Regions from separate parts of the Gordonia sp. CPCC 205515 genome, predicted to be linked through region 1. Evidence: predicted binding sites of a transcription regulator. Region 1 holds the regulator's gene; the other holds the start of a gene.
What was found. The regulator HspR, encoded in region 1, represses chaperone genes until heat shock. The targets are predictions, from matches to a motif close to ANNTGAGTNNNNNNNACTCANNT.

Region 1 (8,772 bases):
GGACAAGGGCACCGGCAAGGAGAACTCGATCCGCATCCAGGACGGTTCCGGCCTGAGCAAGGACGAGATCGACCGGATGATCAAGGACGCCGAGGCGCACGCCGACGAGGACCGCAAGCGTCGTGAAGAGGCCGAGACCCGCAACCAGGCCGAGTCCCTGGTCAACCACACCGAGAAGTTCCTCAAGGACAACGAGGACAAGGTTCCCGGCGAGGTCAAGGACAAGGTGAACGCGGCCATCGCCGAGGCCAACGAGGCGCTCAAGGGCACCGACATCGCGGCCATCAAGTCCGCGATCGAGAAGCTCTCGACGGAGTCGCAGGAGATGGGTCAGGCGATCTACGCTGCTTCGGCTGCCGAGTCGTCGAACGGTGAAGGCCCCGAGGGCGCCACCGCCGACGCCGACAGTGACGTCGTCGACGCCGAGGTTGTCGACGAGCCGAGCAACTCCGGAGACAACAAGTGACCCAGAGCGGTCCCGAACTCGATCCGGTTGACCCCGACAACGAGGTCGACATGCCGATCACCGTGACCGACCGGCGCGTCATCGATCCCGACACGGGAGAGGTGCGCCGGCCGGCCGGTGAGCCGGCACCGGGTTCGGAAGAGGCGGTCCCCAGCTCGGTGGCCGACGAGGAGATCGCCGAACTGACCGCCGCGCTCCAGCGCGAGCGCGCCCAGTTCGCGAACTTCAAGCGGCGTGCCGCGGAAGAGAAGCAGGGTTCGGTCGCCTTCGGCAAGCAGGTGCTCATCGAGAAACTGCTGCCGCTGCTCGACGATCTCGACCGTGCCCGCGAGCACGGCGACCTCGAAGACGGCCCGATGAAATCCATCGCCGACAAGCTCGGCAGCACCCTCACCGGTGAAGGACTGGCCAAGTTCGGTGAACCGGGCGACGCGTTCGCCCCGGAACTGCACGAAGCCGTCCAGCACGACGGTGACGGCGCCAACCCGGTCCTCGGCCAGGTGTACCGCAGCGGATATCGGCTCGGCGAGAAGGTGATCCGTACCGCGATGGTCACGGTCACCGATCCCGCGCCAGGCGCCGCACCCGCGGCAGCACCGGAAACCGAAGAGACTGGTGCACAATAAGCGCAATCCCGCTCCCTGAGGTGCGAGGCGCTAGCCGAGCCACGAAGGGCCCAGGTGGCCCTTCGTGGCTCGCTCCGCACGGGGCGAACACACAACTTCATCCAGACAACAGACATATCGAAGGAGGTGACGTCTGATGGCTCCGCAACGTGAGTGGTTGGAACAAGACTTCTACAAGGACCTGGGCGTTGCTTCTGACGCTTCGGCTGAAGAGATCAAGAAGGCCTACCGCAAGCTCGCACGCGAGCTGCACCCGGACGCCAATCCGGGCGACACGGCGGCCGAGGAACGCTTCAAGCGGGTGTCCGAAGCCCACAGCGTCCTGTCCGACGCCGACAAGCGCAAAGAGTACGACGAAACCCGCGCGATGTTCGCCGGCGGACGATTCCGTGGCGGCGGCAACGGATTCCCCGGGGGATACCCGGGTGGGGGCACGACTTACACAACCACCGGTGGCGACTTCAACATCGGTGACCTGTTCGGCGGCGGTGGGGGAGCCGACGCCGGAGGCCTCGGCGACCTGTTCGGTGACCTGTTCACCGGTGGCGGGGGGCGCAGTCAGCGCACCTCGACGGCGAGCCGACCCAAGCGCGGCAACGACCTCGAAACCGAGACGACGCTGAGCTTCAAAGACGCCGCACTTGGTACCACCGTGCAACTCCGGGTCACGAGCCCCGCGCCGTGCACCACCTGTCACGGCAGCGGCGCCAAGCCGGGCACCAGCCCGCGGGTCTGCCCGAACTGCAACGGTTCCGGTTTCGTCAGCCGCAACCAGGGTGCGTTCGGCTTCAGCGAGCCGTGCCAGGACTGCCAGGGCACCGGATCGCGGATCGACGACCCGTGCAGCGACTGCGACGGCTCCGGCGTCAAGGTACGGGCGCGCACCATCAACGTGCGCATCCCCGCCGGCGTCGAAGACGGTCAACGCATCCGGCTCGCCGGACAAGGCGAGGCCGGTCGACGCGGTGCCCCGTCGGGTGACCTCTACGTCGTCGTGCACGTCACGCCGGACAAGGTGTTCACCCGCAGCGGTAACGACCTGAAAGTGCAGCTGCCCGTGAGTATCTCCGAGCTGGTGCTCGGGGCCACGGTGTCCGTGCCGACGCTGGAGGGATCGGTCGGGGTCAAGATCCCGGCCAACACCACCGACGGCCGCACCCTGCGCGTCCGCGGACGCGGCGTGCCCAAGCGCTCCGGAGGCGCCGGCGACCTGCTGGTGACCGTCAAGGTGGCCGTGCCGCCCAAGCTCGACGACGCCGCCATCGACGCGATGCGCAGCTACGCCGAGGCCGAGAAGGCCAGCGGTTTCGACCCTCGATCGGATTGGGGGCGATGAGCCGTGGCAGCCAGCGACAAGGACCTCGACGCGACGGCGACCTTCATGATCTCGGTCGCCGCCGAACTCGCCGGGATGCACGCGCAGACCCTGCGCACCTATGACCGCCTGGGGCTCGTCACGCCCCAGCGGGCCAGCGGTGGCGGGCGCCGGTACTCCTCGCGCGACGTCGAGCTGCTCCGCGAGATCCAGCGTCTCTCCCAGGACGAGGGCGTCAACCTCGCCGGCATCAAGCGGATCATCGATCTGGAAAACCAGGTCGATGCCCTGCAGCAGCGCGTCCGGGAACTGCAGGCCCAACTCGAGCAGACCACCCAACGACGCGGTGGCGAACTCGTGCCGGTGCCGCGAACCAGCGCGCTGGTGGTGTGGCAGCCGCGCCGCAAACGCAGCGCCGACTGACCGCGACACCGACTGACCTGCACGGCGCGGGGTTCGCTACCCTGACACCGCAACCGTCCGGTCGCATACGTGTGGCCGGGCCGTCTACGACCACGAACCCGACGACAGGACCGAACCATGGCCGACACCACCGCCGCGCGCACAGGCGGTCCGTCGGTGGGTTCGGTCCTTGGCGTCTCGGTGATCGAGGATCAGATCGCGTCGGTGGTGCGTGATCCGGACGGTGCGATCATCGCCAGCAACCTGGTTGACCTGGCCGACCCGTCTGCGCAGAGCGCACAGAACGCGATCGGTGAACTCGTCGACTCGGTGCCCTACGAGATCGAGCGGATCGGTATCGCCTGCGCCCGGCCCGCCACGCAGAACTATCTGCAGGCCAATCTGAGTCCCGGGTCGTCGCGTCCGGTGTGGTACGCCAAGGTGTCGGTCACCGACCTGCCGGCCGCCCTCGCCGAGACCGCCCGCAACGAACTCCCCGCCCGCGGCATCATCGCGGCCATCGACCTCGACCGTTCCGCGGTGCCCTCGCCCGGCGCATCGTTGGTCACCCTCGACTCGGCCACCGGCGAAGTCCTCGGCACCGCCGAGTTCGCCTACGGCTCACCCGGCCCGGTCACCGATCCCAGCTGTGCGCGGGAGGTCGCCGACGCCCTGACTGCCGCCCCCGGCGGATCGTCGGTCACCTCGGTGGTGTGCACCGGCCCCGGCGCCGACATCCCCGATGCCGCATCCACGCTGGAGTACGCACTCGCCCGTCCGGTCACCGTCGTCGACCAACCCGCCCTCGCACCCGCCGTCGGCGCCGCCCTGGTGGCTGCCAAAAATACTGTCGCGCACCGTAATTCGTCCAATCAGCGACGCTGGTGGTTGATCGGCGCCGCCCTCGCGGGGGCCATCGCCCTCGGTGCGATCGCCGCATCGGCAGTCTTCGCCGGTGTCGAAGCCGACCAGGACGAGGCCGCACCCACGACCACCATCACCCAACCGGCGTCGACGACCACCGTCACCGAGACCGCTCAAGCGGTGACGCAGACCCAGGTCGAGACCCAGCGTGAAACCGAGACCGTCACCGCCTCTCGAGACGCCCAGCCCAGCACCGCAACGGAAACCGTCACCGAGACGGTCACCGAAACCGCCGACCCGACGACGGTCACCGTCACCGAAACCGCCAACGGAGGCGTCGGCGGGGGTGTGTCCCCCGCTCCCTGAGCGAGCCGCTAGGCGAGCCACGAAGGGCGCCTGCGCACCCACAGCTCAGTGCACGGGATCGTGCTGAATCAACCGTCCCGGCACCCCAGCGATCAGCAGTCGTCGCCGCGTGGTCTCGATCATTCCCGCCGACCCCGCGATCAGTACCTGCCGTTCCGTCCAGTCGCCGGCCAGTGGCACGACGTCGGCGAGCGTACCGACGAGATGCTCGATGCCGAGCGCCTCAGGCGTGTTCGGTGAGGTGATCCACCATGGGTCGGCGGTCTCCTCGGACACGGCCGTGACGGTCAGCCAGGGGTTGGTGGCAGCGAGTCGTCGGAGGACGGACAGGTCGTACAGCTCACCCGGGTACCGCATGCCGTAGAAGAGGTGCGTCGGTGGTGAATCGGCGCGACGGGCCATATCGATCAGCAGCGCGCGCAGCGGCGCCAGCCCGGTGCCGCCGGCGATCATCAGGACCGGCCGACTCGGGTCGACCCGCAGGGTGCCGTGCATCTGCGAGAACGTCCACACGTCGTCGGGCCGCGTTTCGGCGACGATGGCGCCGCTCATCGCCCCACCCGGGATGGCACGGACGTGGAACTCCAGTTCGCCTGCCGGATTCGGCGGAATCGACGGCGAGAGGTTGCGCCACAGCCGCGGCCGCTGCGGGACGTGGACCTCGAGGTATTGGCCGGCGGCAAACCGCAGCGGCGCCGTCGTCACCAGGCGTACCACCGCGAGATCCCGGGTGATGCGGAACTTCTCCACCACCCGCGCCGTCCACAGCGCAGGCATCGGCGCGGTCTCGGCCGCACCGCGCATCACCCCGGTCGTCAGCATCATGGCCTGGGCGACGGTCTCCTCGGCCTCGGTATCCCAGTGGTCGCCCAGCAGGTAGGCGAACTCGTCGATGAGCGCGCGGTAGATGACCTCGTAGTGCTCGGGCCGGACCCCGAACTTGCGGTGGTCGCGACCGAGTTGGGCGAGGAACTCGACGAGTTCGGTGTGTCCGGTCTCGGCGGGGATGACGTCGAGGATGTGATCGATCACCCGGAAGAACGCATCACGCTGACCGGCCATCACGGCCGGGAACAGGTCACGCAGGTCCGGGTCGATCGCGAACATCCGGCTGTACACGTTGGTCGAGAAGCGGTCGGGGTCACGGTTGATCAACTGGCGAAGGTGATGCAGCGTGTGCCGTGAATGATTGGCCACGCGTCGCTCACCTCCTCGTACCGCCGATCGTCCCCGATTCCGGGCTCCGACCAGACTATCGAAGGTAATAGGTGTTCGACGGGAACTTTGGATCGGACAACCGATATCGCCCGGCGGCCACGTGTGGCACGCTCAGGTGGTGACGTCGCTGGAGGGGCTGGTGCCGGGCATTGTCGATGCCCATCTGCACCAGTGGAATCCACGCACCACCCCGTGGGCCGCGACCCGGCTCTCGAAGTTGTACCGCTTCATCCCCGGCATCGGCGACCGGATCTTCCCGATGGTCGTGCCGCAGTCCGACCGCGAGTACGTCCTCACCCCGAACACCGTCGGCCGCCTGTATGAGCCGCCGCAATATCTCGCGGATGCCGCAGCGGTCCCGACAATCGCGGGAGTCCGCATCGACACCGTGGTGCACATGGAGTCCCATTGGCGTGCAGCCGGACTGTCCGGCACCACCGCGTCGGTGACCCGCGACTCGGCCGTCGACGAAACCCGATATGTGGAGGGCCTGCCGTTTGGGGTGGGGCAGACACCACGGCTCGGTGCGATTGTCGCGCACGCCGATCCACGGGTGGAGCGGTTCGGTCAACTACTCGACGATCACCTCGAGGTCAGCGACCGTCTCCGCGGCGTCCGGTGGATCACCACCCGACACCCCGACCCGCGTGTGCGCGACGGCGTCGACGCCGACGGCATCCTCGCCACCAGCGCATTCCTGAAGGGCTTCCAGGAGGTGGCGCGTCGCAAGCTCGTCTTCGACGCGTTCGTCTACTCGCATCAGCTCTACGACGTCGCGACCCTGGCCCGCGAGTTCCCCGAGGTGACCATCGTCGTCGATCATCTCGGTGCACCCGTGGGCATCTTCGGCCCCGTCGGTGCGCGCACCGGTCAGAGCGCGAGCGCCCGCGCCGACATCCTGCGCCTCTGGCGTGAACGCATGGTCACCCTCGCCGCCTACCCGAACGTCAAGGTGAAGCTGTCCGGGCTCGCCCTCCCGATCCTCGGCTACGGGCGCGAACGCTGGGGCAACATCGGCAGTCGCGCGACACTGGCCGAGATGATCGGCCCGCTGGTCCATCACCTCATGTGGCACTTCGGTTCCGACCGCATCATGTTCGGCTCCAACTTCCCGATCGACAAGCCCAACGCCACGATCGACATGATGGTCGGCGCTCTCGTCGACCTCTTGGCCGACCGCGGGGATTACGTGCTGCGCAACGTGTTCCGGGAGACCGCCCTGCGCGTCTACCGGATCGACCCGCCGCCCTCGGTTTGATCGAGCCCATCCGCCGGTTGAGCGCGACGAGTTCTCCCCGCCGGTTGAGCGCGACGAGCGAGCGGAGCGAGCCCGACGCTGGTCGAAACCCACAGCCGCTACCCGAAAACCCTCACTCCTCCGCACCGCCCCGGTGGTCGCCGTGATGCGGTCCCTCCGGCACCGGCGGCTGCGGTACCACCGGGTATTCGCCGGTGTACCCCTCACGCGCCGCGGCCATCGCCATCACCTTGCCGCGCACCGCATACCAGCCGCCGATCAGCATCGGGATCAGCACGCCGATGGCGATTGCGTTCCAATAGTTTTCGTAGCACATGAGGATCGTTACCGCGGCCAGGAACACCAGCGTCGCATAGCTGGTCCACGGGGTACCCGGGAGTCGGAACTTCGGTCGAGTGACGATGCCCTTGCGCTCCCAGCGGTACAGCTGGATCTGGCAGGCCACGATCATCGCCCAGGTCGAGATGATGCCGAGCGCCGACAGGTCCAGCGCGATGTTGAAGGCATCCTCGGGCACAAAGAGATTCAGCACGATACCCAGCAGCGTCAGTGCGCCGGTGAGCGCGATCCCGCCGAACGGCACCCCATTGCGGTTCATCTTCGCGGTGAACGCGGGCCCGCTGCCGTTCATCGCCATCGACCGCAGGATGCGGCCGGTGGAGTACAGGCCGGCATTGAGGCTCGACAACGCCGCCGTCAGCACCACCACGTTCATGATCCCGCCGGCGGCGGGCATACCGACCTTGGAGAAGAACGTGACGAACGGACTCTCACCCTTGTGATATGCGTTGTAGGGCAACAGGAGTGCGAGCAACAGCACCGACCCGACGTAGAATACCGCGATACGTACGATCACCGAGTTGATCGCCCGGGGCATCACTTTGGGCGGGTCGGCGGTTTCTCCGGCCGCGATGCCGACCAATTCGACTGCAGCGTAGGCGAAGATGACACCTGACGTGACGATACAGAGTGGGAAGACGCCGACCGGGAACAGACCGCCGTTGTCGGTGATGACGCTGATACCGGTGGGCTGGCCGTCGATCTCGAACCGTCCGGCCAGGAACACGATTCCGACAACGAGGAACGCGACCAGTGCGGTGACCTTGACGATCGACGCCCAGAACTCCATCTCGCCGAACAGTTTCACCGAGATGACATTCATGGTGAGCACGATGCACAGCGCGATCAGCGCGATCAGCCACTGCGGTATCGCCTCGAACATGCCCCAATAGTGGACGTAGAGCGCAACAGCGGTCACGTCGACGATCGCGGTGGCCGCCCAGTTGAAGAAATACAACCATCCGGTGACGAAAGCCGTTTTCTCGCCGAAGAACTCACGCGCATACGAGACGAACGAGCCCGACGACGGGCGGTGCAACACGAGTTCGCCAAGCGCACGCAAGATGAAGAAGACGAAGACACCGCAGATCGCGTACACCAGGAACAGGCCCGGCCCGGCGTCGTGCAGTCGACTGCCGGCGCCCATGAACAGGCCGGTGCCGATCGCGCCGCCGATGGCGATCATCTGGATCTGGCGCGGTTTGAGACTCTTGTGATAGCCCTCGTCCTCATGGGCGAGTGCTGAATTGTCATATGTCGTGGGCGATTCGGCCGTCATGATTCCCTCGGTGTCGGGTGTGGCGGTTGATTGTTGTGGGCGTCGCGGATCACGCAAACCCCATTGGTTTCGGGCACAACGTCAGCCAACGTTAGCCGCGCTCACGACCGCTGGCATCTCGACGGACGTTAAATCTATGTCACCGAACCACAGGCGTCACGAATCGGACTTACGGGGCAACCCGAAGCGCCGCGGTGGGGCGGGTTCGGGCACCGGAACGTCGCGCAATGTGCGGGTGATGATCGCGGTGAACTCGCCGCAGGTGTCGTAGCGGTCACGCGGATCTTTCGCCAAAGCCTTGGCGAACACGGAATTCAACGACGACGGTAACCAGGGCCGGGTGCGGGTCAGCAGGGGGACCTGGTCGTGCAGGTGGGCATGGGTCACCGCGAACGCGGTCGGCCGCGGATACGGCGGCGAACCCACCAGGAGTTCGAACATGCTGGCGGCCAACGCATACTCATCGGTCTGCGGTGAGAGGCGTTGTGCAGTCAAGAGTTCCGGTGCGGCATACGCAATAGATCCCTGGACTCGACCGTTGCGGGCCAGTGGGCGTGCATCATCGAGGAGTTGTGCGATGCCGAAGTCCGTGAGGACTGCATGCGTCGAGTGGCCGTCTGATTCGACGATGATGTTGCC
Region 2 (8,772 bases), on a different contig from region 1:
TCTGCCTGCTTCAGCAAAGTCCCTGAGCCGCAACCGATATCCAGTACATTGGACCCTGCGGCGATGTCCGCGCGGTCCATGAGGGCTTGGGTAAACGGAGTAAACACCCGATCGAAGGTCGCTTCATTGGCCACCCATCCGACGCCGGCGTCGGCCCACGTTTCCTGCATCGATTCGTTCACCATGATCCCGAGACTACTCAGCAGGATTGTGACCCGGACTCGACGCGGGCTGCGGCACCGATGAATTGTCGCGCGACATTCGGTCTGAATATGGGACACGCGAAAGGAAAGGAAGTCGCACCATGGCCATCGCACACGTGCTTGCCGTCGTACCGGTCACCGATATCGATACCGCAAACAAGTGGTATCAGAGACTTTTCGGTACGCCTGCCACCAACAACCCCATGCCGACGCTGGTGGAATGGAAGGTCGCCGAACGCGGCTGGGTCCAAGTGCACCATGATCCCGACCGGGCGGGCCAGACCCTCCTCAATTTCGCGGTCGACGATCTCGACGCCCACCTCGCCGAACTCACCCAACGCGGATTGACCAGCGGGGACGTCGTGGAGGCAAACAAGGGCGTCCGGTTGTCCACGATCACCGATCCGGACGGCAACACGATCACCTTCATCGGCGCCTTCCGGCCGAACTACTGAGCACGTGGCCGACCAACGAAAATCAGCCCCGTGACGGGCATCCGAGGGGCATATCCCCTCGGCACCCGTTCACGGGGCCGATCTCAGTCAGCTCAGCCGAGCACCAACGATTCTCCGTCGGCACCCACATTCACCGGCACGATGTCGCCATCGTGAATGTCGCCGGCCAGCAACGCCTTCGCGAGTTGGTCGCCGATCGCCTGCTGCACCAGCCGCCGTAGCGGGCGGGCGCCGTAGAGCGGATCGAAGCCACGCTCGGCCAGCCATTCCTTGGCCTTCGCCGTCACCCGCAGGTCCAGTCGACGCTGCGCAAGGCGCTTGCCCAACTGCCGCAACTGGATATCGACGATGGACACCAGTTCCTCCGGGCTCAGCGCGTCGAAGATGATGACGTCGTCGAGTCGGTTGATGAACTCCGGCTTGAACCGACTGCGAACCGCCATCATCACCTGATCCTTGTCACCGCCCGCGCCCAGGTTGGACGTGAGGATGAGGATGGTGTTGCGGAAGTCCACCGTGCGACCCTGACCGTCGGTGAGTCGACCTTCGTCGAGCACCTGCAGCAGCACGTCGAACACGTCCGGGTGGGCCTTCTCGATCTCATCGAAGAGCACCACCGTGTACGGACGACGGCGCACCGCCTCGGTCAGCTGGCCACCCGCCTCGTATCCGACGTAACCGGGAGGAGCACCGACGAGTCGTGCGACGCTGTGCTTTTCGCCGTACTCACTCATGTCGATCCGCACCATGGCGCGTTCGTCGTCGAACAGGAACTCGGCGAGCGCCTTGGCGAGCTCGGTCTTGCCGACGCCGGTCGGGCCGAGGAACATGAACGAGCCGAGCGGCCGGTTCGGGTCGGCGACACCGGCGCGTGCACGACGCACCGCATCCGACACCGCCTGCACCGCATCCCTCTGTCCGATGACTCGGTGTCCGAGTTCATCTTCCATGCGCAGCAGCTTGGCGGTCTCGCCTTCGAGCATGCGGCCCGCGGGGATTCCGGTCCACGCCGACACCACCTGGGCGACGTCGTCGGGTCCGACTTCCTCCTGCAGCATCACGTCCTGCCCAGGATCGGTGCCGGTCTTCTCGATCGCGGCCTCGAGTTGCTTCTCCAGGCCCGGGATCTTGCCGTACCGCAGTTCGGCGGCACGTCCCAGATCGCCGGCACGTTCCACGCGATCAGCTTCTCCGCGAAGCTTTTCCAGCTCCTCCTTGAGGTCGCGGACCGCGTCGATGGCGGTCTTCTCCGACTGCCAGCGGGCGGAGAGCTCGTTGAGCTTTTCCTTCTGGTCGGCCAGTTCGCCGCGCAGCTTCTCGAGACGTTCCTTCGACGCCGCGTCGGTCTCCTTCTGCAGCGCAACCTCTTCGACCTCGAGGCGACGCACGATCCGCTCGACCTCATCGATCTCCTCGGGACGCGAGTCGATCTCCATCCGCAGCCGCGACGCGGCCTCGTCGACAAGATCGATGGCCTTGTCCGGCAGGAAGCGGGAGGTGATGTAGCGGTCGGAAAGTGTTGCGGCCGAGACCAATGCGGAGTCGGTGATGCGCACGCCGTGGTGCACCTCGTAGCGCTCCTTGAGGCCACGCAGGATGCCGATGGTGTCCTCCACCGACGGCTCTCCGACGTACACCTGCTGAAAGCGACGCTCGAGTGCGGCGTCCTTCTCGATGTACTGGCGGTACTCCTCGAGTGTGGTGGCACCGACCAGGCGCAGCTCACCACGGGCGAGCATCGGCTTGATCATGTTGCCGGCGTCCATCGCGGAATCGCCGGTGGCGCCGGCCCCCACGATGGTGTGCAGCTCATCGATAAAGGTGATGATCTGACCGGACGAGCCCTTGATCTCCTCGAGAACCGCCTTGAGTCGCTCCTCGAACTCGCCTCGGTACTTGGCACCGGCGACCATCGATCCCATGTCCAGGGACACAACCGTCTTGTTGCGCAACGACTCCGGCACGTCACCGGCGATGATCCGCTGAGCGAGGCCTTCGACGATCGCGGTCTTGCCGACACCGGGCTCACCGATGAGCACCGGGTTGTTCTTGGTCCGGCGCGAAAGCACCTGCACGACACGACGAATCTCGGCGTCACGACCGATCACCGGATCAAGCTTGCCCTCACGGGCCGCCGCGGTGAGGTCGGTGGAGTACTTCTCCAGCGCCTGATACGTCGACTCCGGGTCTTCGGAGGTCACCCGTGAGGTGCCGCGCACGGCGACGAACGCCTCCTGCAGCGCCTGCGGGGTGGCCCCCACGTTGGCGAGCAGCTTGGCGGTATCAGAATCTCCGGTCGCGAGACCGACGAGGATGTGCTCGGTGGAGACGTACTCGTCGCTGAGTTCACCGGCCAGCTGCTGAGCTGCGGTGATGGCCGCGATCGACTCGCGGGAAAGCTGTGGTTGGGCGCTCGCGCTGGCGACCGTCGGCGCGCGATCCACGAGTGCCTGGGCCTGTGCGCGAACCGTCGACGGATTCACCCCGACCGCCTTGAGCAGCGGCGCGGCGATGCCATCGGACTGATCGAGCAGGGCCACCAGGATGTGAGCCGGACGCACGTCGGAGTTGCCGGCAGCGGCCGCCGCCTGCACGGCAGTGCTCAATGCCTGCTGTGTCTTGGTGGTCGGGTTGAAGCTGTCCACTTGGCGTGTACCTTTCTCTCTTTAGTCCAATAGGCTCAAGTATGAGCCATTCGAGAGGTGCAACGCCAGCAGAGTTGAGTGTATTTCGCTCAAGTCTACTGGACAGACGTGACATAGATCACAGATTTGGCCGACGCGGACCATCGGTAAAGGCACTTGACATCACATCATGGTAAGTGAAGACTTACCGTTCGTGACGACTGACGGAAGGGCGGACGGCGCCTGGGATGTGCTCACCGACGGATCACGCCGGCAGATCCTTGCGCTCCTCGCCGAGAGCCCGCTACCGGTCGGCGAACTCGCCGACCGGCTCCCGATCAGCCGTCCGGCGGTCTCTCAGCATCTGAAGGTGCTCAAAGAGGCCGGAGTGGTCGTCGACGAGGAGCGTGGCACCCGTCGAATCTATTCGGTCGACGCCGCGGCCTTGTCCGCACTGAAGGATCAACTCGACACCTTCTGGCGACGCACCCTGACGGGATTCACCGCTGCCGCCAGCGAGAACCCGGCCAACCCAGAGGACAAGGAGAGCCCTCAATGAGCGCTGATGACACCACAATTCGCCAATCGACGACGGTGCCGGTACCGCCGGCACAAGCTTTCGCCGTATTCACCGAGCGTCTCGGAGACTTCAAGCCACCCGAACACAACCTGCTGAATGTGCCGATCGCCGAAACCGTCCTCGAACCCCGCGAGGGCGGCGCGATCATCGACCGCGGCATCGACGGCAGCGAGTGCCGATGGGCCCGCATCCTGGTGTTCGACCGCCCTGATCGCATCGTCTTCAGCTGGGATATCGGCCCCACTTGGCAGATCGAATCCGATCCGGCCCGCACGAGCGAGGTCGAGATCCGCTTCGTCCCCGAGGGTGATTCGGCCACCCGGGTGGAACTCGAGCACCGCCAACTCGACCGGCATGGTCCCGGCTGGGAGTCGGTGCGTGACGGCATCGGCGGCGACGCCGGTTGGCCCCTCTACCTGCAGCGCTACCGCGACGTCGTCGACGCGCAGGTGCCGAAGTGACGGGTGCATAACCAGCCCCGTCCGCTCTTTTCCCGTAGGTGAGAAATTTTCGCCTATAGTGGGAATAATGAGGCCAACACTCAGAAACCTCAACGCACCCCGACGCCTGCTCGCGGGCGTGATCCTGGCGGTGGCTACGATCGCCGGCTGCTCGACGGCGCCCGAACAGCACACGAATCCCACCGCAATCGACGTGGCAACCACCAGTGGCCACGTCCACGGCATCACCTCCGAGCGCGGGCGCCAGTTCCTCGGCATCCCCTATGCACACCCGCCGACCGGCGAGCAGCGGTGGACGCTGCCGCGTGCCGTCGCCACACCGGACGCCGTCGTCGACGGCACCCACGCAGGCAGTCCGTGCCCGCAGAGTCTTCCGGTGCCCGGCGACCATCCCGCACCGTCGGAGGACTGCCTGACCCTCAACGTGACCACACCCCGCCAGAACAACTCCGACACCCGACTGCCGGTGATGGTGTGGTGGCACGGCGGCGGGTATACGAGCGGCGCCGGAAGCGCTTACGACGCACAGCGGCTCGCCGATCGCGGGCACGTCGTCGTCGTGACGATCAATTACCGTCTGGGCGTGTTCGGTTATCTCGGCCTGCCCGGGATGACCGGGGGCGGTGATTTCGGTCTGGCAGACGAGATCCAGAGCCTCCACTGGGTCAAAGCCAACGCCTCGGCCTTCGGTGGAGATCCCGGCAACGTCACCGTGTTCGGCGAGTCGGCGGGCGCGATGTCGGCTTGCGCGGCACTCACCTCGCCGGCGTCGAAAGGGTTGCTGGACAAAGCCATCCTCGCCTCGGGGTCCTGCATGCTGCACTGGCCGGACGGCGCACTGTATCCGGGTGTGCCCGCACACACGCCGTACACCTCGGTCGCCGACAACCACGCCACCAGCACCGCGGCGGCCGAAGGCCTCGGCTGCGGCGGCACCGAGATGATCGACTGCCTGCGGAAAGCGCCGGTCGACCGCCTCCTGACGGTCGACGACCAGTTCTCCGACCAACTCACCTACGGTACCGACCTCCTCCCGACCGATCCCGCCGATGCGTTGAGACAGGGGGCACAGCAATCGATTCCGGTCATCACCGGCGGAAACCATGACGAACAACGATCGTTCGTCGGGGGTCTGCTCGCCGTACAACCTGATGCGGTCACCGCCCTCACCTATCCGCAACTCGTCACGACGGCCTTCGGTCCACGAGCACCCGAGGTGCTGTCCCGTTACCCGCTGCGTGACTTCCCGAGTCCGGGGATCGCGTGGTCGACCGTCACCACAGATGCCGTGTGGTCGTGCCCGACGCTCGACGGCGCGCGAGTGATGTCGCGTCGAGCCCCCACCTATGTGTACGAATTCGCCGACGCGAACGCACCGAACGTCAACCAGATCACCACTATTCCGCAGGGCGCCGCCCACGCCACCGACACTCCGTACTACTTCGACCTCGGCGGACACGATCTCCTCAGTTCGCCGCGACAACAACAGATCGCCGATCAGCTGATCGACTACTGGACCACGTTCGCGCGCACCGGGACACCAGATATCCCGAACGGACCTCAGGTGACCCGTACCGCGGAGAACACCACCCGCGTACTGCAGTTCGGGACCTCCGCCACCCGCGACGTCGACTACTCCACCGACCACCAGTGCGACTTCTGGCTATGACATCGCCCGACCCGAAATCACTACGCCCAGAACAGGAGATTCGTGCCATCCGCCCGCGTCGAGAACGACACCTACATCCATCGCGCCCGGCGCACCCAGCTCATCGACACCGCTATCGAGGTGATCACCGAGGTCGGTGCCGAGCGCGCGAGCATCTCGCAGATCGCCGAGCGGGCGGGCGTCACCCGCGGGGTGGTGACCTATCATTTCCGTGACCGGAGTTCACTGCTCGACGCCGTCGTGGGCCACGTGTACGAACTCGCCCGCGGTGCACTCGCCGACCGTGTCCAGACGGCACCGTCGCCGCGAGATGCGCTGCGCGAGTTCATCACCGGCAGCCTCGACTTCTACGCCCGGTATCCGGGCGAAATGACAGCGCTGTCAGCGATCTACCGCACCACCGAGAAATCGCGGCCTAAACAAGGTGAGCACCAGACCGAGATGGATGACGTGACCGAGATCCTCACCGCCGGACAGCGATCCGGTCAGTTCCGCACCTTCGATCCGGCGATCCTGGCGGGTACCCTCCGCGCAGCTCTCGACGCCGCACTCGTCCGGATCCGGGAGGGGGCCGTCGTCGACGACGAGAAACGGGAACTCTGGACACTCTTCGATGCGGCAACCCGCGCGGCGGCACGCTGAGCCGCCCACCTCACCGCCGATATATCTCCTCGCGCGGCCCGGTCACCACGCCGGCGTTGAACGAAGGCATCCCACCGGCTCGCAACCTGGCCGCGGATCGAGGACCAACTCCACGACCACCGCACGATAGGCTCGTGCCATGGCACGGCAGGTCGCGGGAGCGGTGCGGGGAATCACCCTGCAGCAGTTGCGATACTTCGTGGAAGTCGCGGCGGAGGGATCGATCAGTGCCGCGGCAGACCTGCTCTACGTCGCGCAACCGACCATGTCCGCCGCACTGAAGGACCTCGAAAGCCGTTTGGGAAGAACACTCTTCGTGCGTTCGACCCGGGGAGTGACCCTCACCGAAGACGGAGCGGAGTTCCTCGGCTACGCGCGCCAGGTGGTCGAGCAATCCGAACTCCTGGAACAGCGGTACCTCGGCCGCGGGCCCTCGCGTCGACTCCTGGCCGTATCGACCCAGCACTACTCGTTCGTCGTCGATGCCTTCGCCCGCATGGTGAAAGCGTCTGAGGCCGCGGAGTATTCGTTCAGTCTTCGCGAGACCCGGACGTGGGACATCATCGAGGATGTTCGCACCTTGCGGAGCGAGATCGGTGTGCTCTATCGCAATGAGTTCAACGCCAACGTGATCAACAAGCTGATCCGTGAAGCCGGGCTGGCCTTCACGCCACTGTTTCTGGCGTCGCCGCATATCTTCATCGCCCGCACCAACCCCCTCGCACGGCGAGAGAGTGTGACACTGAACGATCTCGAAGACCTGCCCCGGCTCACGTTCGACCAAGGTGCGAACAACTCCTTCTACCTCGCCGAAGAAATCCTCTCTACCCGGTCCTCGAAGCAAGACATCCGCGTGAGCGATCGGGCAACCATCTTCAACCTCATGATCGGCCTTGGCGGGTACACCATCTCGACCGGCATCATCTCCGACGACCTGGATCCGTCGATCGTCGCCGTTCCGCTCGACGTGGACGAGCGCATCGAGATCGGCTGGATCGGTCATGCCTCGGTCTCGTTGACCGCCCAGGCTCAGCGATTCGTCGCTGAGATGCGCGACGTCGTCGAGGGGTTCGGAGTCGACCTCCTGACATAGCCAATGCCTATGTTCAGCGATCAAAAATGCTAATTAGGCTATGGCGATGTTTCTCCATAGAGTGGCCACCACCAGAGAGTGGACCGTGCGCCGGCGTGCCCGTCGCGTCACTCAGCGCAAGCGATTGGGGCAACTGATCACTATGACGAACGAATGTGCTTTCCGCATTGGCACGACCCGCTTCGACGAGGACTACACCCCGTCGACCAACTCGCGTAGCACGACGAACTTCGCGAATCTCGCACGCGGCGAGGATCGTCGACAGAATCTGCGCAACGCGGTCACGATGATGAACACCCGCGTCAACGAGTTGGTGCACTGGGACAATCCGCGTGGTGACCGCTATCGACTCGAACTCGACATCGTCTCGGTAGATCTGCATCTCGCGTCGGTCGCGGATGACCCTGCGTTTCCGGTGATCGAAGTGCTCGACGTCGACATCCTCGACACCACTACGGGCGCCCGAACGGATGGCATCGTCGGAAACAACTTCTCCTCCTACATCCGCGACTACGATTTCAGCGTTCGCCTCCCGGGCCACCAGGCGACGGGAATCCCCAGCGACTTCGGCGATCTGCACGGGCAGGTCTTTCAGCGTTTTGTGGAATCGGACGAATATCGCGAACGGTTCTCGCAGCCGCCGGTCATCTGCATCAGCGTGTCGACGTCGCGAACGTACCGTCGGCTCACGAATACGCACCCGATTCTCGGGGTCGAGTACGTGGCAGATGAGGAGTCACTCACCGATCAGTACTTCGGGAAGATGGGTCTGCGCGTTCGCTATTTCATGCCTGCGGGGTCCGTGGCCCCACTGGCCTTCTACCACCGCGGCGACTTGCTCAACGACTATTCGTTCCTCGCACTCGCGGGCACGATCGCGACGATGGAGACGTTTCAGAAGATCTACCGTCCAGAGATCTACAACGCGAACACTGCGGCGTCGGAGGTCTACCAGCCGAGTCTCGACAACGGCAACTATTCACTGCCGCAGGTCAGCTACGACCGTGTCGAGCGCACGCAGCTCGCGACCACGCAGGGAAAGTTC

Region 2: the regulator HspR is predicted to act here: its motif matches at 3,376-3,398, upstream of clpB (ATP-dependent chaperone ClpB).

The regions. Positions count from the first base shown of each region.
Region 1 is NZ_JBCLVJ010000005.1:210,874-219,645, forward strand. It holds gene dnaK (molecular chaperone DnaK) at 1-466, shown strand, start outside; gene grpE (nucleotide exchange factor GrpE) at 463-1,092, shown strand; gene dnaJ (molecular chaperone DnaJ) at 1,229-2,428, shown strand; gene AAFP30_RS08350 (heat shock protein transcriptional repressor HspR) at 2,474-2,830, shown strand; gene AAFP30_RS08355 (hypothetical protein) at 2,948-4,039, shown strand; gene AAFP30_RS08360 (FAD-binding oxidoreductase) at 4,085-5,236, opposite strand; gene AAFP30_RS08365 (amidohydrolase family protein) at 5,376-6,515, shown strand; gene AAFP30_RS08370 (amino acid permease) at 6,628-8,133, opposite strand; gene AAFP30_RS08375 (serine/threonine-protein kinase) at 8,290-8,772, opposite strand, start outside.
Region 2 is NZ_JBCLVJ010000020.1:77,082-85,853, reverse strand. It holds gene AAFP30_RS25875 (class I SAM-dependent methyltransferase) at 1-185, opposite strand, end outside; gene AAFP30_RS25870 (VOC family protein) at 305-658, shown strand; gene clpB (ATP-dependent chaperone ClpB) at 751-3,303, opposite strand; gene AAFP30_RS25860 (ArsR/SmtB family transcription factor) at 3,497-3,841, shown strand; gene AAFP30_RS25855 (SRPBCC family protein) at 3,838-4,323, shown strand; gene AAFP30_RS25850 (carboxylesterase/lipase family protein) at 4,391-5,992, shown strand; gene AAFP30_RS25845 (TetR/AcrR family transcriptional regulator) at 6,035-6,634, shown strand; gene AAFP30_RS25840 (LysR family transcriptional regulator) at 6,774-7,727, shown strand; gene AAFP30_RS25835 (putative oxygenase MesX) at 7,870-8,772, shown strand, end outside.